2 linked regions of the Pseudosulfitobacter pseudonitzschiae genome follow. The protein of the gene in region 2 interacts with the protein of the main gene of each other region in a pairwise test. Links are inferred from orthologs where the notes say so. Each region holds a gene or a part of one and is shown on either strand. Other genes may lie near its edges.

Region 1 (3,232 bases), 2.4 Mb from region 2 along the record:
TATCAGGCATCGATGTTGGCAAACTGGTTGCCGGTATTGCCGTCCTGTTTGGTCCAATCGCGCTTAACGCCCAGATACAGCAGGATGGTCGAGGCGACAAAGATCGACGAATATGTCCCCACAACCACGCCCCAGATCATCGCAAAGACGAACCCGCGGATCACGTCGCCGCCAAGCACATAAAGCGAGATCAGCGCCAGCAGCGTGGTCAGCGATGTCATCAGCGTCCGGCTGAGGGTTTCGTTGATCGACAGGTTCAACACCTCTTTCAGCGGGCGCTTTTTGTACTTGCGCAGGTTCTCGCGGACACGGTCAAATACCACCACCGTGTCGTTCAGCGAATAGCCCACGATGGTCAGCAGTGCCGCGATAATCGCCAGATCGAACCGTATTTGCAGCTCTGAAAACACGCCGATGGTCAGGATCACGTCATGTACAAGGGCCGCAACAGCGCCCAAAGCAAACTGCCATTCGAACCGCAGCCAGATATAGACCAGCACCGCCCCGATCGCGAGAACCACAGCCAGCACAGCCGTCTGGATCAACTCGCCCGAGACCTTTGGGCCCACGGATTGGACCGAGATAAACTTGATATCCGGCACTTGTTCTGCCAGCGCCGCTTCGACTGCCTCGATGGTCTGCGTGGTCACGGCTTCCTGATCGTCTTGGGCCTGAATACGCACCATCGCAACGTTCTGGTCGTCGCCAAAGCTGGGATCGAACACTTCGGTGATCGAAACGTCACCCAATTCCAGCGTCGCAATCGCATCGCGGTACACTCCGATGTCCACCGGTTGGGTGCTTTCGGTGCGGATCGTTGTGCCGCCGCGAAAGTCGATGCCGAAGTTCAGACCCTGTAACAGGAACGAACCAAAGCCGATTACAACCATCAACGCAGAAATGCCCAGCCACATCTTCCAGCGACCAAAGAAGTCAAATTGCGTCTCGTCGGGAACCAGTTTCAAACGCATATCAAACCTCGATCTGCTTGGGGCGGCGGCGTTCATACCACATGACCACCATCAACCGCGTCACGAAAACGGCGGTGAAGACGGACGTCAGGATGCCCAGACCCAGCGTGATGGCAAAGCCGCGCACCGGGCCAGAGCCCATGACGAACAGGATTACGGCGGTAATGAATGTGGTGATATTGGCATCCAGAATGGCGCTGAGTGCTTTTTCATAGCCAAGTTCGATCGCCCGTGCAGGCCCGCGTGCCGATTTCAGCTCTTCGCGGATACGTTCGAACACCAGCACATTGGCGTCCACCGCCATACCGACCGTCAGAACGATGCCCGCAATGCCCGGCAGGGTCAGCGTGGCGCCAATGGTGCTGAGCAGCCCAAAAATCAGCGCAATGTTGATGATCAACGCGATGTTGGCAAATAGACCGAACAGCCCGTAGCAAAGCACCATGAAGATCAGCACAGCGGCAAAGGCCACTGCCGTGGCAAGTTTGCCCGCCTCGATGCTGTCCTGCCCCAATTCGGGGCCGATGGTGCGTTCTTCAAGAAAATTCATATCGGCAGGCAACGCCCCGGCCCGCAACAGAACCGCCAGCTTTGTGGTCTGTTCGACGTTGAAGCGCCCTGTGATAATCCCCGACCCGCCGGGAATATGGCTTTGGATCACGGGGGCACTGACGACTTCGTTATCCAGCACGATGGCAAAGGGGCTGCCGATGTTTTCAGCCGTATAATCGCCAAAACGCCGAGCGCCGGTAGAGTCAAAGCGGAAGCTGACCGCAGGGCCGCCGTTCTGGTCAAAGGTCGGCTGCGCGTCCACGAGGTCTTCACCCGAGACGACAGCAGCCGTTTCGATCACATAGAACATGCCCTGTTCGTCCAGCGACGGCACCAGCTTTTCACCCGGCCCCACGGATGTGGCGCCATCGGTTGTGCGGGTCACGACGGGGTTGAACGTCAACTGGGCCGTAGTGCCCAACAGTGCCTTCAATTCACCGGCAGAACCGATGCCCGGCACCTGAATCAGGATCCGGTCAGTGCCCTGACGCTGGATCGTGGGTTCGCGCGTGCCGACCTCGTCGATGCGGCGGCGCACGATTTCCAGCGATTGCTGCATGGTGCGTTCGTCGGTGGCCTGTTTTTCGGCGTCGCTGAGGGTTACGGTGATCAGATCACCCTGCCCGCTGGCCACGATGTCGCTGGAACCCGCACCGGTCAGTGTCTGAACGGGCCGTGCCAGCCCGCGCACGATCTCAAGCGCGCGGGGCATGCCCGCCGGTTCGCTGATGCGAATACGCAGGGTGCCCGGTTCGGAATCTTGCAAACGGATGGTGCCCACGGAGGCCCGCTCGGGGCGCAGCGCATCGCGGATTTCGGGCCAGCTGGCCTGCATCCGTGTCTCGTAGACATCCGCTACCTGTACTTCGGCCAGCAGATGCGCGCCGCCGCGCAGATCAAGCCCGAGATTCACAAGGTTCGACGGCATCCATTCCGGCCACTGCCCGGCAATTTCCTGATTTTCAGGGGTATCGGCACCGGCCTCGATGGCGGCGACCGCATCATTCGACTGCTCGACCCGCGTGTAAAACGCGTTCGGCAATGCCAACAGCAAACCAAGGGCAATCAGGCCCCAGATAAACAGCCGTTTCCAGAAACCGATTTGCAGCATTTACTTGGCTGGCTCGGTTTTCGAGATCACTTGCGCGATCGTGCTTTGGACAACGCGCACTTTTACGCCATCCGCCACTTCGATCTCGACTTCGTTCTCTTCCTTGACCTTGATCACTTTGCCGATGATGCCGCCCTGGGTCACGACCTGATCACCCCGGCGCAACGCCTGAACCATGGCCTGATGTTCTTTGACCTTTTTCTGCTGCGGGCGGATCAACAGGAAATACATGATAGCGAAGATCAGGATGAGGGGAACGAACTGGCCGAGTTGTTGCATGTAGATTGGTCCTTTTGGGCGGCCTTCATCGGCCTGATGTCGATTTTGGCAGAACCTATGGGTGGCTTGGCATGTGTGCAAGGTGCTTATGGCACTTATCTGCGGCATCTCGACCCGTTTCGGGCCATCCAGAGGCTACCTTTCGGGGGCGCAATGGGTCATAAGGCGCGCACCGACTCAAAGCTGACACATTGCTCAGAGGAACAGACCATGCACGATATCCGCGCCATCCGTGAAAATCCCGCCGCTTTTGATGCGGCCCTTGCCCGCCGCGGGGATGCGCCGGTATCTTCGGATCTGTTGTCGCTGGACGAAGCGC
Region 2 (3,395 bases):
AAACGGTGGCGCGCATTTGCATATTTTCACGCCGACATTTGTGGATTAGCACAGCTTTTGCAATCTGGCAGGCATTTTCTACGGCCTGCGCAGGGTGTTGGCTGAAACTGCAAACAGTGGTGGGAGATCAGCGCGGCAAAGTTCCGGTCAGAACATAACGCAGGATATCTACAACCTGTTGCGGCTCTTGCGCCACAGCCAGCGCCGCGGCATCGACCTCTTTCAGCGCGTGGGCGTGATCGGGGCCGTGCAGCACGATCAGCGATTTGCCCAAGGCTGCCGCCTGCCCCGCGTCAAAGGCGGCGTTCCACTGCTTGTACTGGTCGCCAAAGCGCACCACGACCACGTCGGCATCCGCAATGCCTTTGCGGGTACGAATGGCGTTGACCAGCGCACCCTTGCGGTCGTGCCAGAACTTGTCTGGCTCGGCACCGAGGATTTCCACGCCGCAATCATCGCTGGCGGCGTGATCTGTGACGGCGCTGTCAAACGACACGTCCAGACCTTCAGCCCCGTTGATGATCTGATCGCGCCAGTCGGTGTGGATTTCACCGGACAGATATACTTTCAACGTCATCGCAATTCTCCTGTCAGAGCCGCGCGGATCAACCGCGCAGCGTGCCACCTGTGGCCTTGCTCACTTTCTCGACGACCTTGGCGCTAACCGCTTCGATGTCTGACTCTTTCAGTGTCTTGTCAGTGGGTTGCAGGCGCACAGTGATGGCCAGAGATTTCTTGCCCTCGCCCAGTGTGCCACCAATAAACTCGTCGAACACGCGCACGTCTTCGATCAACACTTTATCGGCGCCTTGAGCTGCGTTCACCAGTGTCAGTGCTTCGACATCCGCGTCGACGACAAAGGCAAAGTCACGTTCAACTGCCTGCAGGTCACTGATGGCCAGCGCCCCCTTACTTGCACCGGTCTTGCGCGGCAGGGGCACTTCTTCGGGCCATAGGGTAAAGGCCATTGCTGGCCCCTTGACGTCCATCGCGGCCAGAACGCGCGGATGCACCTCGCCAAAAACGCCCAGCACCTTTTTCGGACCAAGGCAGATCTTGCCATGACGTCCGGGGTGCCACCAGTCCGCAGCACCGCGCATGATCTGCACCTTGGCGGGCGCGCCCATTGCGGCCAGAACTGCCTCGGCGTCGGCTTTGACGTCATAGACATCCACGGGACGCGACGCGCCATGCACGTCCTTGGGGCCGGTGCGCCCGACCAATAGGCCGCTGACCAGCAAGTGCTGCTCGCCCGGCTCGCCGCCATGAAAGGCGGGGCCGACCTCGAAGAACGCCAGATCGGCAAAACCGCGCGCCTGATTGCGGGCGGCGGCAGCCAGCAGCCCCGGCAGCAGCGCGGGGCGCATGTGGCTCATGTCGGATGAAATCGGGTTTTCCAGCCGCGTCAAGTCGTCACCGCCGCCGAACAGGGCCGCACTGGCCTGATCAATGAAGCTGTAGGTAACCAGTTCGTTATAGCCCAACGCCGCCGTGGTGCGCCGCGCGATCTGCTCGCGGCGCTGGCTTGGCGTCATCACCGGACGCGGCACGCCGGGTGTCAGGCGCGGCAGCGGTTTGCCCTCCAGCTTGGTCAGCGACGCGATGCGCGCGACCTCTTCCACCAGATCGGCCTCGCCCTGCACATCGGGACGCCAGCTGGGCACATGGGCCATGTCGCCCTCCAGCCGGAAACCAAGCGCCGTCAGCGTCTGGCGCTGCTGGCTTTCGTGGATTTCCATGCCAACCAGAGATTGCACCCGCGCCGCGTCCAGCTTGTAGGCGCGTGCGGTATCGGGCACGGCCCCGGCATAGACCGGCGCGGAGGCTTCGCCGCCTGCGTGGTCCACGATCATGCGCACCGCATGTTCCAGCCCTTCGGGGGTAAACGCAGGGTCGACGCCCCGCTCGAACCGGTAGCGCGCATCCGAGTTGATCTTGAGCGCACGGCCCGCATAGGCGATCTGCACCGGGTCCCAATAGGCGCTTTCGACGAAGACGTTGACCGTCTCGTCGGTACAGCCCGAAGCGGCACCGCCCATGATGCCCGCGATGCTTTCGACGCCGTTGTCGTCGGAAATGACCATCTGGCCCGCTTGCAGTGTGTATTCCTTGTCATCCAGCGCGGCGATGACCTCGCCGCCCGCGGCGCGGTGCACACGCAGGTTTCCGGCCACTTTGTCCGCGTCGAAGACGTGCAAGGGGCGGTTCAGATCGTATGTGAAGAAGTTGGTCACATCGACGAGGAAACTGATCGGGCGCAGGCCGATGGCGCGCAGGCGGTCCTGAAGCCACGCGGGGCTGGGGCCGTTTTTCACGCCTTTGATCAGACGGCCACTGAACAGCGGGCAGCCGTCCAACGTGTCTTGGTCGATCGTCACCTTGATGTCGCTGTCAAAGCTGGCCTCGACCAACTCGACGGTGCTGGGCTTCAGCGTGCCCAGACCGCGTGCCGCCAGATCGCGGGCAATGCCGCGCACGCCCAGCGCATCGGGGCGGTTGGGGGTAATTGCAATCTCGATCACCGGATCGACCTTGGCGGGGTCATTCTGCGCCAGCCAATCGGTGAAGCTTTGGCCGACCTCGCCCGACACCAGTTCGATGATGCCGTCATGCTCTTCCGACAGCTCCATCTCGCGCTCGGACGCCATCATGCCATAGCTTTCGATGCCACGGATCTTACCCACGCCGATGGTGGTGTCGATGCCCGGCACGTAAACGCCCGGCTTGGCCACGACCACGGTGATGCCCTGCCGCGCATTGGGTGCACCGCAGATGATCTGTTTGACGCCTTCGTCGGTCTGCACCTGACACACTTGCAAACGGTCTGCATCGGGGTGTTTCTCGGCACTTTCGACGTAACCGATGGTAAACGCCGCCAGCGCCGCCCCGCGATCTTCGACGCCTTCAACCTCAAGCCCGAGGTCGGTCAGCGCATATGTGATCTCGTCCAGTGTGGCGGTGGTGTCGAGATGCGACTTGAGCCAGGACAGCGTGAATTTCATGGTCGTTTTCCCCTGCGGAATATGCCGCCCTGCAATGACAAGAAATGTGCTTGGGTGCAACAGTTGCGTTCTGCCAGAACGGCCCGTGCCTGACCGCTAAACCTCATAGCTGTTTGCGGTTCGGGCAATGCGCTGCCCCAGTGACGAATACCTAGCGGCTCAACCCACCATGAAGCGTCGGCACATCCAGCGACGCAAAGCCGTAGTGACGCAACCAGCGCAAATCTGAATCAAAGAACGCGCGCAAATCGGGGATGCCGTATTTCAGCATCGCGATCCGGTCGATTCCCATGCCGAATGCAAAGCCCTGCCATTCGTTCGGGTCGATCCCGCCCGCCTGCAAAACCTTGGGGTGGACCATGCCACTGCCCAACACTTCGAGCCAGTCGTCGC

What was found.
Region 1: the proteins of pheT (region 2) and secD interact in binary tests that used the Escherichia coli proteins (3 or more experiments, as listed by UniProt). The link is inferred for Pseudosulfitobacter pseudonitzschiae from one-to-one orthologs.

The regions. Positions count from the first base shown.
Region 1 is NZ_CP022415.1:1,074,626-1,077,857, reverse strand. Bases 304-3,232 are described here. They hold secD (protein translocase subunit SecD), read right to left. Parts: upstream 2,635-3,232; coding sequence 973-2,634; downstream 304-972. Other genes in these bases: serS (serine--tRNA ligase), read left to right, coding at 3,124-3,232; yajC (preprotein translocase subunit YajC), read right to left, coding at 2,635-2,913; secF (protein translocase subunit SecF), read right to left, coding at 304-971. In the rest of the region: SULPSESMR1_RS05155 (sulfite exporter TauE/SafE family protein), read right to left, coding at 1-10; more of secF, read right to left, coding at 3-303. UniProt on the Escherichia coli protein: Part of the Sec protein translocase complex. Interacts with the SecYEG preprotein conducting channel. SecDF uses the proton motive force (PMF) to complete protein translocation after the ATP-dependent function of SecA.
Region 2 is NZ_CP022415.1:3,520,593-3,523,987, reverse strand. The notes cover bases 305-3,395. They hold pheT (phenylalanine--tRNA ligase subunit beta), read right to left. Parts: upstream 3,003-3,395; coding sequence 606-3,002; downstream 305-605. Other genes in these bases: pheS (phenylalanine--tRNA ligase subunit alpha), read right to left, coding at 3,154-3,395; SULPSESMR1_RS17340 (YtoQ family protein), read right to left, coding at 305-577. Also shown: more of SULPSESMR1_RS17340, read right to left, coding at 128-304.